2 regions of the Microbacterium sp. MEJ108Y genome follow, and region 1 is predicted to be linked to the other one. Evidence: predicted binding sites of a transcription regulator. Region 1 holds the regulator's gene; the other holds the start of a gene.
The links. The regulator LexA, encoded in region 1, represses DNA repair genes until DNA is damaged. The targets are predictions, from matches to a motif close to TCGAACANNTGTTCGA.
Positions count from the first base shown of each region.

Region 2: a site for LexA is predicted at 3,746-3,761, ahead of RU09_RS03205 (HNH endonuclease signature motif containing protein). Genes of this name have one in related genera too.

Region 1 covers NZ_JXQX01000001.1:71,647-81,447, reverse strand. Annotated here, with positions in the region: gene hisH (imidazole glycerol phosphate synthase subunit HisH) at 1-439, opposite strand, end outside; gene hisB (imidazoleglycerol-phosphate dehydratase HisB) at 436-1,053, opposite strand; gene RU09_RS00410 (histidinol-phosphate transaminase) at 1,050-2,144, opposite strand; gene RU09_RS00405 (LysM peptidoglycan-binding domain-containing protein) at 2,236-2,598, opposite strand; gene lexA (transcriptional repressor LexA) at 2,880-3,566, shown strand; gene RU09_RS00395 (S9 family peptidase) at 3,676-5,535, shown strand; gene smpB (SsrA-binding protein SmpB) at 5,536-6,012, opposite strand; gene ftsX (permease-like cell division protein FtsX) at 6,097-7,011, opposite strand; gene ftsE (cell division ATP-binding protein FtsE) at 7,008-8,069, opposite strand; gene RU09_RS18405 (DUF2510 domain-containing protein) at 8,208-9,602, shown strand.
Region 2 covers NZ_JXQX01000006.1:67,002-76,802, reverse strand. Annotated here, with positions in the region: gene RU09_RS03225 (Na+/H+ antiporter) at 1-168, opposite strand, end outside; gene RU09_RS03220 (ABC-F family ATP-binding cassette domain-containing protein) at 292-2,103, opposite strand; gene RU09_RS03215 (hypothetical protein) at 2,143-2,940, opposite strand; gene RU09_RS03210 (alpha/beta fold hydrolase) at 2,950-3,687, opposite strand; gene RU09_RS03205 (HNH endonuclease signature motif containing protein) at 3,791-5,128, shown strand; gene RU09_RS03200 (hypothetical protein) at 5,278-5,781, shown strand; gene RU09_RS03195 (hypothetical protein) at 5,817-6,584, shown strand; gene RU09_RS03190 (hypothetical protein) at 6,884-7,714, shown strand; gene RU09_RS03185 (substrate-binding domain-containing protein) at 7,861-8,982, opposite strand; gene mmsB (multiple monosaccharide ABC transporter permease) at 9,043-9,801, opposite strand, start outside.

The sequences.
Region 1 (9,801 bases):
CGAAGTAGAAGCGCTCGTTCTCGATGCCTTTGAACAGCACGGAGTCGGCGCCCGGCTCGACGGTGTTCCACCCCATGTGCGGAAGCACGGGCGCGTTGAGTTCGGTGACCGCTCCGGGCCACTCGCCGAGGCCCTCGGCATCATGCCCGCGTTCGACGCCGTGTGCGAAGAGAACCTGCATCCCGACGCAGATGCCGAGGACGGGGCGTCCGCCTGCGAGGCGACGGTCGATGATCTCGTCGCCGCCGTGCGCGTAGAGCGCGTCTCGGACGGCTTGGAACGCGCCGACGCCGGGCACCACGAGACCGTCGGCCTCGAGCGCCTCTTTGCGATCGCGCGTCAGCACGGCGTCCGCACCCGCCGCGACGAGAGCCTTCACCGCCGAGTGGACGTTGCCCGATTCGTAGTCGAAGACGGCGACCCTGGGTGCCGAGCTCACAGCGCACCCTTCGTCGACGGGATGCCGTCGACCAGGGGGTCGAGCGCTTTGGCCTGGCGGAATGCTCGAGCGAACGCCTTGAACTCGGCCTCAGCGATGTGGTGGGGGTCACGGCCACCGAGGACGCGCACGTGCACCGTCAGCCCGGCGTTGAACGTGATCGCCTCGAAGGAGTGGCGCACCAGCGACCCGGTGAAGTGGCCCCCGATGAGGTGGTGCTCGAAACCGGCGGGCTCTCCCGTGTGAACCAGGTAGGGGCGCCCCGAGATGTCGACGACGGCCTGGGCGAGCGCCTCGTCGAGCGGGACCAGCGCGTCGCCGTAGCGGGAGATCCCGGACTTGTCGCCGAGCGCCTCGCGGATCGCCTGACCGAGCACGATGGAGATGTCTTCGACGGTGTGGTGGGCGTCGATCTGCGTGTCTCCGGATGCGCGCACGGTGAGGTCGGTGAGAGAGTGCTTCGCGAACGCCGTCAGCATGTGGTCGAAGAACGGCACCGACGTGTCGATGCGGCTCGCACCGGTGCCGTCGAGGTTCAGCTCGAGCTCGACGGTGGACTCCGACGTGCTGCGCACACGCGTGGCGGTGCGGGAGATCTGGGCGGGGGTGCTCATGAAGCCGATCCTATCGAGGCGAGGGCATCGAGGAACGCGGTGGTCTCCGCCTCGGTGCCTGCGGTGACGCGGAGGTGTCCGGGGATCCCGACGTCGCGTATCAGCACTCCCCGGTCGTACAGCTGCTGCCAGATCTTCTGAGGCTCTGCCACGCCCCCGAAGAGGACGAAGTTCGACCACGACTCGTGCGGCGTGTAGCCGAGGGCCTCGAGCGTCGCCGAGATGCGATCCCGCTGCTCGACGATCTCCTCGACCATGCCCAGCATCACGTCGGAGTTGCGCAGTGCGGCCACCGCCGCCGCCTGAGTGAGAGCGCTGAGGTGGTACGGCAGACGCACGAGCCTCAGGGCGTCGATGAAGGCGGGATCGGCGGCGAGGTAGCCCACGCGAGCACCCGCGAACGCGAAGGCCTTGCTCATGGTGCGAGACACGGCGAGCCGAGGGCGTCCGTCGAGCAGTGTCAGGGCGGAGGCCGCCTCGCGCGGCGCGAACTCCTGGTAGGCCTCGTCGACGACCACGATCCCCGTCGATGCCTCGTAGACCGCTTCGACCACGTCAAGACCGAGCGGTGTGCCCGTCGGGTTGTTCGGGGAGCACAGGAGGATGACATCGGGGTCGACATCCCTGACCTGGGCCGCCGCCTCTTCGGGCGTGATCGTATAGTCGGGCTGCCTGGCGCCGGCGACCCACCGCGCCCCGGTCCCCTTCGAGATCAGCGGGTACATCGAGTAGGTCGGGCTGAAGCTGAACGCCGTACGACCCGGCCCCCCGAATGCCTGCAGGATGTGCTGAAGGACCTCATTCGACCCGTTGCCCGCCCAGATCTGATCCGCCTCGAGACCGTGGCCGAGGTACTCGGCGAACCCCTCGCGCAGCGTGGTGAACTCGCGATCCGGGTAGCGGTTGACGTCTCGGAGCGCGACCGCGATGTCATCGAGGATGTCGCTGGCCACGGCGTCCGGAACCGGATGCGTGTTCTCGTTGACGTTCAGTGCGATCGGGAGAGGCGCTTGAGGCGCTCCGTACGGCGTGAGCCCCCGGAGGTCGTCGCGAAGTGGCAGGTCGTCGAGTGATGCAGTCACCCTTCCCATGGTAGGCCGCGTTCGCCCCATGAATGCCCGTCGAGACCGAGTGTGAACGGGAACTCCCCCGCCTCGCTCCACGAATCGGGCGGAGTCGGGCTCACTCCGAATACTGCGCCGGAATCGCCAGCTCCTGACCGATCTGCAGCTCCCCGCCGCGCAGCAGGTTCAGCCGTGTGATGTCGCCGATCACGTCGCGCGGATCGGCCTCGGGCGCGATGCCCTCTGCGATCGACCAGAGAGTGTCGCCCGGCATCACGGTCACGGTCGCGAACGTCGCCGTCGCCGTCTGCTCACCCGAGGCCATCGCGCTGCCGCCGCTGATCGCCGCGAAGGCGATTCCGACGGCGAGGGGCACCGCTGCGACGGCGAGCACGACGCGTCGACCACGCGCCGTCAGCCGGAGCCGCGTCGCCGGACGAGCCGGAAGGACTGCTGCACTGCTGAAGGTGATGGTGCTCATGTCGTGCTCCTCTGCATCTACCGCGTGGGCGGTGAAGTTGGCGTAGCGTTCGCATCCACGCCTCGGCCGGGAGCCGGGGATGCGAAGCTACGTACCGAAGTTATCTTCGAATTCGAACATCTGTCAAGCGTTCTTCGAAACAGAAGTGCGAGAATCGGCCGACACGCTCGAACAGATCTTCCACATCGTCGCGTTTCTCGGATACGGTTTCGATAGGAACACCCCATCACGGGCCTCCGACATTCAAACTGAGACGCCGGATCGCACACCTGAGGAGCACCATGAGCGACAACTCCGCCCCCGAGGCCGACGCCCCGCGCACTCGTCGCCGGAAGAGCCTGAGCCCGAAGCAGATGGCGATCCTCGAGGTCATCCAGACGTCGATCAGTCACTACGGCTACCCGCCGAGCATGCGCGAAATCGGCGACGCCGTCGGACTCAAGTCGCTGTCCAGCGTGACTCATCAGCTGGGTCAGCTCGAGCTCAGCGGATATCTGCGCCGCGATCCGGGAAAGACCCGCGCGATGGAGGTGCTCATCGACCTCCCCGGCGCGAGCGGTGAGAACCCTGCCGATGTGGCGACGCCCGTCGGAGACGCCGCACTGGTTCCCCTCGTCGGGCGCATCGCCGCCGGCGTTCCGATCACCGCCGACCAGCAGGTCGAGGAGATCTTCCCGCTCCCCCGTCAGCTCGTCGGCAAGGGCGACCTGTTCATGCTCAAGGTGTCGGGCGAGTCGATGATCGACGCCGCGATCTGCGATGGCGACTGGGTCGTCGTCCGTTCGCAGAACAGCGCAGAGAACGGTGAGATCGTGGCCGCCATGCTCGACGGCGAGGCCACCGTCAAGGTACTCCGGCGACGAGACGGCCACACGTGGCTGCTGCCTCGGAACTCCGCTTTCGAGCCGATCCTCGGCGACGAGGCCGTCGTGCTCGGCAAGATCGTCGCGGTGCTCCGCTCCGTCTGACCCTCTCCGCACACGAGCCTCCGGAATCGTGCATTCTCGGAGACCTCGTCGCCTGGCCCGAAACCCACCCTGTGTGACGCCGTGAGCCGGTGCGCCATAGGCTCGAACCATGTCGTCGCCGTTCGGTACCTGGCCCTCTCCGTTCACTCCCGACCGGATCGCCGCGTCGTCTCCGAGGATCGACGGCGCCGCCTTCGTCGGCGATGACATCTGGTGGGGCGAGTCGGTGCCTGCCGAGGGCGGTCGCCTGACGGTACGAAGTTCCAGCGGCGCCGAGATCCTCCCCGCGCCCTGGAGTGCACGGTCGCGCGTGCACGAGTACGGCGGAGGGGCGTGGACGGCGGATGCCGAGGGGACACTGTTCTTCGTCGAGGCCAAGGATCAGCGTGTGCATCGGATGCCCCGCGGTGGCGCCCCGATGCCCCTGACTCCCGCGGGGCCGGCACATGGCGGCCTGCGCCTGCAGAACGGGCGACTGTTCGCGGTGCGGGAGGACCTCTCGGTCGCCCCGCACCAGCGCGGCATCGTCGAGATCCCGACAGACGGGTCGGCCTCCGACGATCCGACGCTGCTGAAGGTGCTCGTGGAGGGAGAGTCGTTCTACGCGCATCCTGCGCTGTCTCCCGACGGGACTCGCGCCGCGTGGGTCGAATGGTCGGGCGAACGCATGCCGTGGCAGGACGCGTCGCTGGTGCTCTCCGACGGCACCGGCCGGACGGAGCTGCCCACGCGAGCCGCCCTCCAGCCGGAGTGGACGGACGACGGCGAGATCCTGTACTCGGATGACCCCTCCGGTCGCTGGGCGCTGCACCGACAGCGCGTCGACGGCCGCGAGGCGGTCGGTCCCGCAGAGCGGATCGACGACACGGACGCCGACACGGGATACGGACTCTGGGTGCTCGGCAATCGCTGGTATCGACCGCTCGCCGACGGTCGCATCGTGGCGGTGCGCACGAACGGACGCGACGAGGTGGACGTCATCGAGCGGGACGGCGGTGCCCACCGCATCCCCGTTGCCGCCGACGGCCATGTCAGCATCGACGATGTCGCAGGCACCCGAGTGCTCCTCTCCGGCAACAGCTCGACGACCGCGCCAGGTGTCTGGTGCGTCGACGTCGACTCCGGCGACATAGAGGTGGTCGCGGGAGCGACGCCGGCGGACCCGACGTGGATGCCCGCAGCATCAGAGATCCTGGTCGATGGCGCTCACGGCCCTGTCCATGCTTTCGTCTACGAGCCCGTGAATCCGTCGGTTTCAGCCGCAGACGACGAGCTCCCGCCCTACCTCGTGCTCGTGCACGGCGGCCCGACCGCCCATGTGACGGGCGCCTCGTCCGCGGCCATCGCGTTCTGGACCAGCCGCGGCATCGGCGTGCTCGACGTCAACTACGGCGGATCGACGGGATACGGGCGCGCCTACCGAGAACGACTCGACGGCGGATGGGGCGTGGTCGACGTCGACGATGTGATCGCCGCGGCGCGCGGCCTCGCCGAGGCCGGGCTCGCCGATCCCGACCGCATCGCGATCCGAGGGGGTTCGGCCGGCGGCTGGACGGTGCTCTCGTCGCTGGTGCGGGGCGGCACGTTCGCCGCGGGCATCAGCCGATACGGCGTGGCCGATCTGCGGATGCTGACCGAGCACTCGCACGACTTCGAGGCGCACTACGTCGAGGGCCTGGTGGGACCGCTGCCCGAGGCCGAGGCGCTCTACGTCGATCGTTCTCCCCTGACGCACGCCGATCGGATCGGCGTGCCCGTGCTGCTCATGCAGGGAGCGGAGGACCGTGTCGTGCCGCCGTCGCAGTCCGAAGCGATCCGCGACGCTCTGGCGCAGCGAGGCGTCGAGCACGAGTACTTGCTCTACCCGGGTGAGGGCCACGGCTTCCGTGCGAGCGAGACCATCATCGACGCACTCGAGAGGGAGCTCGGCTTTCTCGGACGCGTGTTCGGCTTCACGCCCGCGCGCTGATCACTCCCCGACGCGGTTGCGCAGGCGCATGGCGCGGTCGGCCTCGCGGGTGTCCTGACGCTCACGCAGCGTCTGACGCTTGTCGTATTCCTTCTTGCCCTTGGCGAGGGCGATCTCGACCTTGGCCCGACCGTCCGAGAAGTACAGCTTCAGCGGGATCAGCGTGTAGCCGCCGGCAGACACCGCATGCTGCAGCTTCGCGATCTCCTCGCGGTGCAGCAGCAGCTTGCGGACGCGCTTGGCGGAGTGGTTGGTCCAGTGCCCCTGCGAGTACTCCGGAATGTGCACGGAATCGAGGAAGACCTCGTTCCCCTTGACGAACGCATACCCGTCGCTGAGGTTCGCGCGTCCCTGACGCAACGACTTGACCTCGGTGCCGGTGAGCACCATCCCCGCCTCGTACGACTTCTCGATGTTGTAGTCGTGACGTGCGCGACGATTGGTCGCGATGACCTTCTCCCCGCGTTCCCTGGGCATGATTCTCTCCTGATCCGTGTCGCGCAGTGTTCCAGAGCCCGAGTCGGGCGCACGACAGCCTGTCAGTCTATACCGGCGAGCCGCTCACGTGCGAAGCCAGCGCCGGATCGCGAAGCCCGCCGAGAGCGCGGCCAGCACGACACCGATCCCGATCAGCACGGGGACGACGACGACGGCATCCTGCATCGACACCCACGTCGTGATGAACGGCACGCGTCCTCGAAGGTAGCCGTCGACACCGAAATGCACCCCGGCGACGACCGCCGCGCTCGCGAGGGCCGAGCCGAGGAACGCGGCGAACACGCCCTCCAGCACGAACGGCGTCTGGATGAAGCGGTTGGATGCACCCACCAGACGCATGATCCCGATCTCCTTGCGCCTGGCGTAGGCGGAGAGTCTGATAGTCGTGCCGATCAGCAGGATGGCGGCGATCAGCATCAGCGTGGCGATCCCCACCGCGATGTATGTCGCGACCGTCAACGCGGAGAAGAGCGGCTCGAGGTACTGCAACTGGTCCTGCACCTGCTCGACGCCGGCGACGCCGTTGAACGCCTCGGAGATCACCTGAGACTGGCCGGGGTCCTTCATGGTGACGAAGAAGACCTCGAACGCCTGCTCCGGGGTGATGACGCTCGCCTGGTCCTCGCCGAGCTGCTCGACGAGCTTGGCGTAGGTGTCCTCCTTGGAGTCGAAGGTGACCTCGCTGATGAGGGGGGCGAGCGCCTCGCCCTCGAGCTGGGCCCGCACGGCGTTCACCTGCTCCTCCGAGGCACCACCGTCGACACAGGTGTCCTGCTCGGAGATGTCGGAGCACATGTACACGGCGACCTGGGCCCGCTCGGTCCAGTACCCGCGCATGGTGCCGATCTGCGCCTGCATGAGGATCGCAGCGCCGACGAACGTCAGCGACACGAAGGTGACGAGAACGACGGAGATGACCATCGAGATGTTCCGTCGGAGGCCGCCGAGGGCCTCGGTGAGGATGAGTCCGATTCTCATGACGTCGGCCCCACTTCTTCGGAACCGTCATCAGACAGGCCGAGGCGATCGGCCACGCCGAGCTCGGCGACGTCGACCTGCGGCATCACGATGGGATGCGTCCGAGGCGCGACAGGGGCCTGGACGGCCACGGGCTGCTCCTCGACGACGGGCGGCTCGATCGGTGCGGCCTGCGCCTCCGGCGTCTCGGATGCGGTCGGTACGGCATCCGCGGATGCTCCCTCGGCCCTGCGCTGAGCGGTGAGCTCCTCAGCGAGCGCAGCGCGGACGAGCGAGAGGTCGGCGGTCTGGCGCTGCACCTCCTGCACCGCGGTGAGGGCGGCTGCCGCTGCCGCACCGCGCACCTCCTCCGGGACGAGGCGCGGGATGTTGGATGTGTCGCCATACCCGCCGTGCACTTCGTCTCGCACCATCTCGCCGTCGCGGAGCTCGATCACTCTGCGCTGCATCTGGTCGACGAAGCCCGCCTCGTGCGTCGCCATGAGCACGGTCGTACCGCCCGCGTTGATCCTCGCGAGAAGCTGCATGATGTCGACCGACGTCGCCGGGTCGAGGTTTCCGGTCGGCTCGTCCGCGAGCAGCACCTGGGGGCGGTTGACGAGCGCTCGAGCGATCGCGACGCGCTGCTGTTCTCCACCGGAGAGCTCGTGCGGCATTCTCTTCTGCTTGCCGTCGAGCCCGACCAGCGCGAGCGCCTCGGGGACGGCCTGCTGGATGAAACCGCGCGACGAGCCCGTCACCTGCAGGGTGAAGGCGACGTTCTGATAGACGGTCTTCGACGGAAGCAGTCGGAAGTCCTGAAACACGGATCCGATGTGGCGGCGGAAGTACGGCACCTTGCGGTTCGCCAGCGAACGCAGGTCGCGTCCGAGCACGGCGACGCGACCGGTGGTCGGCACGTCCTCTCGGAGGATCAGCCGCAGACAGGACGACTTGCCCGACCCTGAAGCGCCCACGAGGAAGACGAACTCGCCTCGCTGCACTTCGAAGTCGACATCGGACAGAGCGGGCCGTGAGGTCCCGCGGTAGCGTTTCGTGACGTTCTCGAACCGAATCATGGCGGTTCGAGCCTAAGCGCGCCCGTTCATCTGTTCGCGAGCGACACCCCGCGGGAGCCCCCTGCGTGTCACACCGCACTGCTATACATGGAGGTGCGATCCACGCCATCAGGGTGGACGATACTCCGAGGGGGAACCATGACGACGCCTGCAGGCTGGTATGACGACGGATCCGGGCGCCAGCGCTGGTGGGACGGCACCCAGTGGACCGAGCACTTCGCTCCGATCGTCGACTCCACGGAGCCCGCAGCGGATGCGTCGACCGCCGGTTCGACCGACGACGAGGCGACGAACTCCGGTTCCGCCCAGAGCGCGCATGACGCCTCCTCCGCAGGCTCCCCGGAGACCGCGGCCGACGCAGAGACCGCCGCGTCGATCGAATCCGTCGCTGCGGTCGAGACCCAGTCGTGGAATGCCCCTGCACCCTCCGACTCCGATGCCGGTGCGCAGGCGCCTGCGGACGAGGTCGCAGCTCCCGAGTCCGAGTCCTCCTGGTCCGCCTCCGAGACTCCCGTTGAAGAACCCGGCAGCGCGCAGGCACCCGACTTCACCGCTCCGGGCGCCGCTGCGCCGGCCGACGGCACCGTGCAGCCGTATGGCGGGGGCGCGCCCTCGTACCCCGGTGCCGCTGCTCCTGCGCAGCCCCAGGAGTACCCCGTCACCGCCGGCTACCCGGGGGCCGCAGCGCCGAGCTACCCCGGCGCCGCACCCTATGCGTCCGCAGGACAGCAGTACGGTGCTCCCACGGGCTACCCGCCCGCGTACGGAGCGACGGCCCCGGCAGCTCCGTCGGGGCCCTCGATCCTCGGCCTCGTCGGGCTCGGGCTCGCAGCGCTCGGCACCATCCTGTCGTGCATCCCCGTGATCTTCTGGCTCGGATGGCTCCTGCTGGGCGTCGGATTCATCGTCTCGCTGATCTCGCTGTTCCTCAAGGGCAAGAAGTGGCCGGGCATCTCCGGCCTGATCCTGTCGGTGATCGGCGCGATCATCGCGATCGTCATGTTCTTCGTCATCGTCTTCGCGACGGTGTCCGAGGCCGTCCGCGACCTGCCGACGGCCCCGCCGTCGAGCGATTCGGACACGGGCACCGGAACGGAACAGGATCCCGGGACCGACGAAGAGGGCACGGGAGCTCCCGAGGTCGTCGAGGGCGAGATGGGCTCCCCCGTGCCGATCAACCAGATGGCCGCCACGAGCGAGGTCACGATCCACTCGGCCACGTGGGCGACGAGCGACGGCTCGAGCATTCCCTCGACCAACGGCGGTTACGTGATCCTCGACGTCACCTTCACCGGCGTCTCGGGCACGAGCTACCTGAGCGCATTCAACTTCGGCATCGAGACCGCTGAAGGCGTCGAAGGGACCTACGACTACTACGTCGACGGGATCGTGGCTGAAGAACTCGAGCCCGGCGACACGGTCGACGGCAAGATCACCTTCGACGTCGCGCAGAGCGAGTCCTACGACGTGATCTTCACCGACGAGGTCCTGCAGGAGGTCACGCGCATCACCGTCACCCCGTCAGCCGGCTAGAACACAGCGCAAGGCGAACCCGTCCGGCGGTCGCCGGCGGTTCGCGTCGCAGGTGGGCCCGTGCACGATGCTTCGGCATCCGGCACGGGCCCACTTCCGTCCCGGCCCACTTCTGCACGGGCCCATCTCGGCTCCGGCCCGCTTCAGCTCCGGCCATGTCCGCCCGTCGCCACGCGCACTCGTCGGGGTTCGGCCTCCG
Region 2 (9,801 bases), on a different contig from region 1:
CAGCACGGTCTCGGGCGGCAGCTGGATCTCGCGCAGCTGCGGCACGAAGCCGAGCAGCAGACCCAGGATGACGAGCACGAGCGGCAGTGCGAGCCGCACACGCGGCGCCAGCATCGTGCCAACGAGGATCGTGAGTCCGATCAGGACGGTGACCTCGAGTCCTTCCATCTGAACCTCCCGGGTACCGCAGGATCAAGCTGTGCGATCCCAGATGGCATCGAACCCCGCCCAGAGCACAGCGCATCGCACTGCCACCGTATTCCCGCTACGGCCGAATGGCGAGACCCCGAATCAGTCGAGTTCTTCGGTCAGCTCGAACCAGCGGAGTTCGAGCTGCTCGATCTCGGCCTGCTGATCGCTGATCGCCTTCATCTTGTCGCCGAGGCCCGCGAAGTCCGACTGGTCGTGTTCCGCGAGAGCGGACTTCGCCTTGTCGACCTGCTGGGTGAGCTTCTGGATGCGGCGCTCGAGCGAAGAGACCTCCTTCTGCGCCGAACGCAGGGCGGCGCCGTCGAGGCTGGAGGCCTTCTTCTCGGTGTTGACGGCAGTCTGAGACTTGCCGGGCGCCGAGGTCTGCAGCTGACGCAGCCGCAGGTATTCGTCGACGCCGCCGGGCAGATGCCGAAGGTGGCCGTCGAGGATCGCGAACTGCTGGTCGGTCACGCGCTCGAGGAAGTACCGGTCATGGCTGACGACCAGCAGGGTTCCCGACCACGAGTCCAGGAGATCCTCGATGGCCGCGAGCATGTCGGTGTCGAGATCGTTGGTCGGCTCGTCGAGGATCAGCACGTTGGGCTGGTCGAGGAGCACGAGCAGCAGCTGCAGTCGACGCTGCTGGCCTCCCGAGAGATCCTTCACCGGGGTGGAGAGCTGGGCGGAGTCGAAGCCGAGCCGCTCGAGCAGCTGCCCGGGCGTGAGCTCCTGCGCCTTCGAGCCCGAGCCCATCGTGTACGAGGTGCGCAGCCGCGAGATCACTACTCGCACCGGCTCGCGCCGCACATCTTCGAGTTCGTCGAGGCGCTGCGTGAGCGTCTTGACCTTCACGGTCGAGCCGCGCTTCACGCGGCCGACGGTCGGCTCGACGGTGCCGGCGATGAGGCCCAGCAGCGTCGACTTGCCGGCGCCGTTGACGCCGAGGATGCCGGTGCGCTCCCCCGGCGCGATGCGCCATTCGACGTCACGCAGCACCTCTCGCGTGCCGCCGTCGACGGTCGGATAGGTGACTCCCACGTCGAGCAGGTCCACGACGTCCTTGCCCAGGCGCGACACCGCGAGCGACTGCAGAGAGATCTTGTCGCGGATCTCGGGCACGTCGGCGATGAGCTCGTTGGCGGCGTCGATGCGGAACTTCGGCTTCGCGGTGCGAGCAGGGGCGCCTCGGCGCAGCCACGCGAGCTCCTTCTTCGCGAGGTTCTGTCGCTTGGCCTCGGTGGCGGCCGACATCCGGTCGCGTTCGACGCGCTGCAGAATGTATGCCGCGTACCCGCCCTCGAAGGGCTCGACGATGCGGTCGTGCACCTCCCAGGTCTCGGTCGAGATCTCGTCGAGGAACCATCGGTCGTGAGTCACGACCATGAGCGCTCCGGAGTTCGGGCTCCACCTCTTCTTGAGGTGCCCGGCCAACCAGGTGATGGCTTCGACGTCGAGATGGTTGGTGGGCTCGTCGAGCGCGATGACGTCCCAGTCGCCCGTCAGCAGCTTGGCGAGCGAGACGCGACGACGCTGACCACCGCTGAGAGAGCCGATCTCGGCATCCCACGGCAGATCCTTCAGCAGTCCCTCGATGACGTCACGGATGCGGGGGTCGCCCGCCCACTCGTATTCCGGGGTGTCGCCGACGACCGCGGCGCTGATCGTGAGGTCGTCGCTGAGGGTGTCGGCCTGGTCGAGGACGCCGATGGTGGTTCCGCCGCGCACCGTGACGCGGCCCGAGCTCGGCTCCTTGAGGCCTGCCAGCATCCCCAGGAGGCTCGACTTGCCGTCGCCGTTGCGGCCGACGATGCCGATGCGGTCACCTTCTTCGATGCCGAGGGTCACGGAGTCGAAGACGACCCTCGTCGGATATTCGAGATGAAGGGCTTCTGCCCCGAGAAGATGTGCCATATCGCTCCCCAGGGTAGTCGGGCACGCTGGGTGAGCCGGTCAGCTGAGCGCTGCGGTGACAGCGGGAGCATGGCGCGCCTCCATCTCGGCATCCCACACGCCCAGGAGCTGGAAGGTCGCGATGCGGAACGCGAGGGCGCGGATGATGTGCTGGCGCCCGTCTGCTCTGTCGTCTGCGAGCCTCAGCATGTCCGCCGGTGCGAGACGATGCCAGCACGCGGCATCGGCCAACACGATCGCGTCGGCGAAGCCGACCGGACGCCAGTACGGAGCCCAGTCGATGATCACCGGGGGCTGCCCCCGTTCGAACATCACGTTGCCGAGAAGATCGCCGTGGATGATCTGGGCCGGGGCGGCGACGGGCCTGAAGGCGTCAGCGAGTCGCCGGAGTGTGTCGCCGGGCGGCAGGTCCTCTTCTTGCCAGGCGATCCTGTCCGACCGCGCCCAGGGGTCGCGCGCGGCATCGAGGAAGTCCGGACGATCGAGGTCGGCGACGGCTCGATGGAACGCGGCGGCGGCGGCGAGCACGTCGGCCACGCGGGTCTCATCCGTGTGACCGGGCAGCCACTCCCAGGCCTCCCAGCCGGCGACCGTCCACGCTCCGGATGCCGACGGGATCGGGCGCGGCGTGCGGAATGCCGAGGTGTGCGGCAGATGCGCGAGGACGTTCGCCTTCCACAGCGTCTCTCCGTCGCCGGCCGAGGGGCGCAGGACTGTGTCGGCCGCACGCCAGGTGAGACCGCGGCCTCCGTGGAGGTTCCGGAGTTCCTCGTGATCCGCGGCGGGGATCCCGAAGTCCGCGAGCACCGCGTTCGAGGGTGGCATCGCGGTCGTCATGATCCGAGGCTATGACAGCGCGTGCGGTGGCGGTGGGCCGAAGAGTTCGGGGAGGGACGCAGTGAATGCGTCGAAGTGGCTGTACCAGATGGTGTGCGCGGCCCCGGGGATGCTGCGGACGTCAGCGCCGTTCGCCGCGAATCTGCGGGCGTCGTCGTCGCTGACCCATGCGCTCGGTTCTGCCCGCAGGACGATCGAGCCGGCGTCGGGAAGCCAGGAGTGATCCGTGTCGCAGGAGATCGACGCTGTCGTCGCCGGGTCGAGGAGTGCGGCGGCGCGAGCCTCCACCTCGGCATCCTGCGCGGAGTAGAAGGGGCGGGATGCGAGCAGATCTTTCGGAGACAGGCGCGCTCTGCGGTCGCGTGCATACTGCGCCGTGAGAGCCGCGCGGTCGTGTCCCCCGGTCAGAGAGAGCGCCGCGTCGACATACACAGACAGGTCGGGCTGCAGCATCTCGAAGGACGCGGCGAGAACGCTCGCGCCGTAGGAGTGGCCGATGGCTGCGAGCGGGCGCCCGGGGGCGAGGTGCCTGGCCGTCTCGACCACGGAGGCCGCTGCCTGCTCGATCGTGAGCTGCGGGTCGCGCTCCGACAGGCCGTGACCGGGCAGATCGAGAGCGATCACGCGGTGGCCGTTGGCTGTGAGCGGCGGGATCAGGCGCCACCAGCTCTCGGACGACCCCATCATTCCGTGCAGCAGGAGCACCGTGCCTGGGCCTGTTCCGGTGTCGATCGCGTGGAGGAGCATCTCGTCAGTGTTGCACGCTTCCGTTACCCTCCCGTAATCATATCCAGATCGGAATGTTTCGTATTTATCTTCGAATGTCGGTGGTCTCTGATCTACTTATGACATGACAGCACTGCTCGACGCGACGGACGCACAGATGGCGACACTCGCCGATCTCGTCGACGCGCTGCAGGTCGCGGAGGCGACCCTGAGCAGCATGAGCGCCGCACGCGACGGGCTGCTGGCGATCGCCGGGCGGCTGGCGATCGACATCGCCAAGCAGGGCGATCACCCCGACAGAGGCGACCACTCTCTTCGCACCGTGGCTGCCGAGATCGGTGCAGTGCAGCGCGTCAGCGATCGCACGATCGAGCGGCGGATGGCGGCCGCAGAGCTGCTGGTCGACCAGTTTCCGGCCGTGTGGGCGGCGCAGGGGGCTGGGCGGATCAGCCCGGCTCATTCTCGGGTGATCGTCGACGCGGGGTCGGGTATCGAGTCGCCCAGCGATCGTGAGAAGTACTCCGCGGTCATCCTTCCGATCGCCGAGGCGGAGTCGCCCAACCGTCTGCGCACCCTGGCACGACGAGTGGCCGAGCGGTTCGCTCCGACGACGGTGTCGGAGCGACACCGTCGAGCCAGGTCTCAACGACGCGTATGGGTGACGGATGGCGAAGACGGAATGGCGGCGTTGCACACGCACGCGCCCGCCGCTCTCGTCCACGGCATGTTCGACCGTCTCTCGCAGATGGCGCACGCACTGCGCGACGAGAACCTTCGCGCGAGGCGACAGGCAGCTCGCGACGGCAGCGAGTTCGAGCCGGACGATCGGACGGTCGATGAGATCCGTGCCGATCTGCTCGCCGATCTCGTGCTCAGCGGGCAGCCGACAGGTCACGACAGCGAAGACGGACTGCTCGGAGCCATCAACGCCCGGATCGAGATCACCGTTCCGGTGACGACCCTGATGCATGACGATGCGGACGAGGCGTCGGATGCCGATACGGCACCGCCCGCCGAACTCGATGGACGGACCCCGATCGATGTCGACACGGCGCGCAAGATGGCGGGCCAGACGAAGGGGTGGGATCGGGTGCTGACGCATCCGATCAGCGGTCGAGTGCTCGCGGTCGATCGATATCGACCGAGCCGTCACCTGCGCAGGCACCTGCGTGCGCGGGACCAGCGATGCCGCTTCCCCACCTGCGGGATCGTGGCCCGCAAATGCGATCTCGACCACAATCATGCCGCCTCGACGGGTGGCGCGACCTGCGAGACGAACCTCGCGTCCTTCTGTCGCCGACATCATGTTCTGAAACACCACTCCCCCTGGCACGTCGAGCAGAAGCCAGGCGGAGTCGTGGAGTGGACGAGTCCCACCGGCCGAACCTATGTCGACACTCCTCCTGCACCGAACACGGTGACCTTCACCGCGACGGAGGATGCTGTGCCCGCGCCGTTCTGAGGTGTGCGCTCATGCTGGTTCTGACCTGTGGAGAACTGCGACGCGGTTGAGCAAGATTTCACTACGGTGGCGCGGTGACCCCTCCTCGCTCGTGGCCCTCGCCCCCTCCTCGACCGCTGACGACACGCGCAAGAAGTGTGACTGTCGCGATGATCGCGACCGCTCTGGGGCAGCTGCTCGGGTGCGCACCGGGGCCGACGCCGGTTCCTACGCCGACGCCTGCCTTCGCCAGCGAGGCGGAGGCATTCGCGGCAGCGGAAGAGGTGTACCGGGCGTACAACGATGCGCTGAATGAGATAGATCCTTCCGACCCACAAACGTTCGAGCCGCTGTACGTGCTGGCCAGTGGAGAGCTCGAGGCTGCGGACCGCGAGAACTTTTCTGTCATGCACGCTGAAGGCCACGTGATTCGGGGCGACGCGCGGGTAGTGAGCTTCAATGGCGAATCTAGCTCACCTCTCTTCGAGCGGGTGGTCGCCGTGGTGTGTCTGGATGTGAGTGCGGTTCAGGTAACCGATGCAGGTGGCAGGTCCCTCGTCACCCCCGAGCGCCCGAACGTTTATGCCTTGTCTGTCGAGTTCGTGGCGGGAGATGACCGTATCTTGACCATGGATTCATCGCGTCGCGTGGGAGACGACAAGTGCGCCGGCTAATGATCATCGCTTTCACCCTGGGCACGCTGTGGTCAATGACGAGTGAGGGAAGCGATAGCGCAGGCGACTACCTCTACGGGACCGAGGGCTCCAACCTCACGATCTCCGGCACACAACAGCAGCACGGCACCGAAGCGAGCACAGACACGCGTCGAAACGACGGCAGCCCAGGCGGTCCATCCGGCCCCGGCACGCCCTCGGGACCGAGCCAGGAGGCGATCGACCTCGCGGCGTGCATGGACGACTCGGGCACCACGCGATGCGCACCCCGTCCGAACAGGCCCGCAGCCCCGGCGACCACCCCGCCGGCGATGGGCACTCCGACGATCACCATCTCCGACCTCGCGCGGTTCGCCCCGGCATCCGTCCTCGCCACCGCCGAACCCGGAAACGTCGGGATCGCTGGGATGCCGACCAACTTCACCGCTGCTGCGACACCGCAGATCCAAGGCGGCGAGCTGTTCGGCGTGCCACTGCGCGTGCGATTCGTCCCGGCCGGATACGACTACACCTACGGCGATGGCAGCTCCGCGACGCTGACAACGCCGGGGCAGACGTGGGAGGCGCTCGCCCAAGCGCAGTTCACACCGACCCCGACCAGCCACGTCTACCGCGAACCCGGCGCGTACCCGGCCCGGGTGGACATCCGATACACCGCGCAGGTGGACCTCGGCGGCGGATGGATCGACGTTCCCGGGCAGCTCACCACCGGTGGCGCCACGCAGGAGATCCGCATCCTCGAAGCCCGCACCGCGCTCGTCGCCCACACCTGCGACGAGAACCCGGCCGGCGTCGGCTGCTGAAGGACGCACCACAGCAGCACGCCAATAAGAAAGACCCCTAGCACCGAAGGTCCGAGCGGCCCTGTTCTGCCAGATGACTGATCGCTTTCTCGTGCGACTCGACGATCTCGAGGAGGTTCGGCCTTCCGAGAGCGAATTCGCCTACGGCGCTCTGCTCCTCGAGAGGCAGCCGCCGACCGATCCCCTCCGCCTAAACTAGACAGGTGCCATGGAGTCGCCGGGTGTTCTCGCTCTCACTAGCCGACCGCAAGGCAAAGCTGGTGCAGTCGAGAAGGCGACCCGGTCGCTTCGAGCTCAGCGTGGATGGAATTGCGCAGTCCGTCGTCTCGATCACCGAACCCACCTCCCTCGAGTACAGCTACACCCAACACATCGCCCGCGCAATGGATGCCGCCGCCGAGCCGGATGCGCCGCTGTTCACCGTGCATCTGGGGGCCGGAGCACTCACGCTGGCACGCTACGTCCAGGCGACGCGCGCCGGATCACCTCAGCTGGTGGTGGAGTTCGAACCCGCGCTCTACGCCGCCGTCATCGACGCGCTGCCATTGCCTCCCGGGTCTGACATACGAGTCATCCTCGGTGACGCTCGTACGGTCGCGGACGCCGCTTTTCCGAATGAGAAGACATCGCCGGTGCAGTCATCTCCGTCCCCCGGACTTGACGACACAGCGAGTTATCGCACCGCAATCGACACCGATTGGGTGGAGGCGTGCTTCACCGTCGTCGATCTCTGGGATGCCGCCGTCATCCGGCATCGTGTGGCCAGCCAGGAGTTCTACCGCCGGGTCGCCGCGCGCTCCGCAGCAGCGGGCGTGGTCGCCGTGAACCTGCTCGACGGGCATCCGTTCGAATACTCACGACGACAGGCCGCGACCCTGAGCACCGTGTTCGATCACGTCGCTGTCGTGCTTGACACAGAGCCGGAAGATGCGGAAGGGCCACTCGGCAACGTCGTCATCTTCGCGAGCGATGAGCCGCTGGACAAGGTGACCGCCTCCGTTTTGCTCGACACACCGCGACCTCATCTCCTCCGCGATGGCGCTCTGACGTCGTGGATCGCTGAAGCGCGCATCATGACAGATGCCGACGGCACAGACTCTCCCGATCCCGACGACCCCCTCTGGGGCTAGCGCACCGTGTGCGGACGTCCTCCGACAGGACGTCCGCTTCCCGCCAGCGGCTCGCCCGCGCCCGGTGTGAAAAGTCGACCCGACATGGCGAAGAGCCGCCCGGACCCGAAGGTCCGGACGGCTCGTCGTTGTTCGAGCGGAATCGCTTACTGGTACGACTTCACGATCTCGAGGAGGCTCGGCACGTTGGCGTACGCCTCAGCGGCGTTTTCCTTCGTGACGATGATCGGGTCGAGCAGGTATGCCGGAACGATCTTCGCGCCGTTGTCGTACGACTCTTCGTCGTTGACATCGACGGTCTCGCCCGCCTGCAGCTGGCCGACCATCTTGATCGACTGCTCGACGAGCAGCGCGGTGTCCTTGTTGATCGTGGAGTACTGGATGCCCTCCATGATCGACTTCACCGACTCGACCTCGGAGTCCTGACCCGTGACGACCGGAACCGGCTTGCCGGCCTGCTGCACCGACGTGATGATGGCGCGAGCAAGCGTGTCGTTCGGCGACAGCACGCCGTCGACCACCGTGTCACCGCTGTACGACGAGGTCAGCAGCGTGTCCATGCGGTTCTGCGCGTTCTCCGGAAGCCAGCCCTCGGTCGCGGTCTGCGCGATCTCGGTCTGACCGGACACGACGACGAGGTTGCCGTTGTCGATCTCCGGCTGGAGCACGTCCATGGCGCCGTCGAAGAAGACCTTCGAGTTGGCGTCATCCGGCGAGCCCGAGAAGAGCTCGATGTTGTACGGAGCCTCGTGGCCCGCACGCTCGGCGAGTCCGTCGAGCAGAGCCTGGCCCTGCAGCTGGCCGACCTTGAAGTTGTCGAACGCGACGTAGTAGTCGACGGCCTCGGTGTTCTCGATCAGACGGTCGTACGCGATCACGTACGCGCCGGCATCCTTGGCGGCCTGCACCTGGGTGGCGAGCTGCTTGCCATCCTTCGCGCCGATGATGATGACCTTGGCACCGTTGGTGACCATGGCCTGGATCTGGTTCTGCTGCTCGGCGACCGTGTTGCTCGCCGGAGCGTACTGCACGTCGGCCTTGAAGCCGGCCTCTTCGAGGCCGTCCGTGAAGAGCTGACCCGCGAGGACCCAGTTCTCACTGGTCTTGTCGGGAAGCGCGACACCGATCGGGGAGCCTGCTTCGAAGCCTGCTTCGGCCTCTTCGCCGGATCCCGTGTCGGTTCCGCCGCCGCGCTCACCGGAGCAGCCCGTGAGTGCGAAGGCAGCCGTCGCGACGAGCGCTGTCGCTGTGACGATGATCTTCTTCATGTGATCTCTTTCTGTGTGATGTGACGGATTCTGCGTGCGAGCACTGCGCGGAGATTCCGCTTACTCGGCCCTTGTCTTGTCGACGGGAGGGGCTTGGTAAGTCCTGTTGGGTTCGAACGTCTCGGTGGCCGGGTCCTGCTGGCGGCTCGAGCGACGCATCATGAAACCGATGAGAGACGGGCGGCCCTGCTGCTTGTTCCAGACGTCGATGCCGACCGCGAGCAGGAGCACGAGGCCCTTGATCATCGAGACGACGTCGGCACCCTGGCCGAGCAGAGCGAGACCGTTGTTGAGGAACGCCATGACCAGACCACCGATGATCGATCCGATCACGGTGCCGATGCCACCGGCGACGGCGGCGCCACCGATGAACACGGATGCGATGGCGTCGAGCTCCCAGCCGGTGCCGTCGTTCGGTCCGGACGCCTGCGAACGGGCGACGAAGATCATGCCGGCGAGGGCGGCCATCATCGACATGTTCATCATGACGAAGAAGTCGACCCAGCGGTCCTTCACACCCGAGAGGCGGGCTGCCTGACGGTTGCCACCCACGGCGTAGATGTGACGGCCGAACACGGTGTTGCGAGTGATGAACGAGTAGATGATGACCAGGGCGAGCAGGATCAGACCCGGAACCGGGAAGCTCGTGCCGGGGCGACCGGTCGCGAACATCCACGCCGCGGCGAGGACGACGACCGAGAGCAGCACGACCTTGACCACGCTGACCCACAGAGGCGCACTGTCGGAGCCCATCTTGTGCTGCTGGCGACGGGTGCGGATCTCCCAGAAGACCAGCCACGCCACGGCGACCAGGGCGAG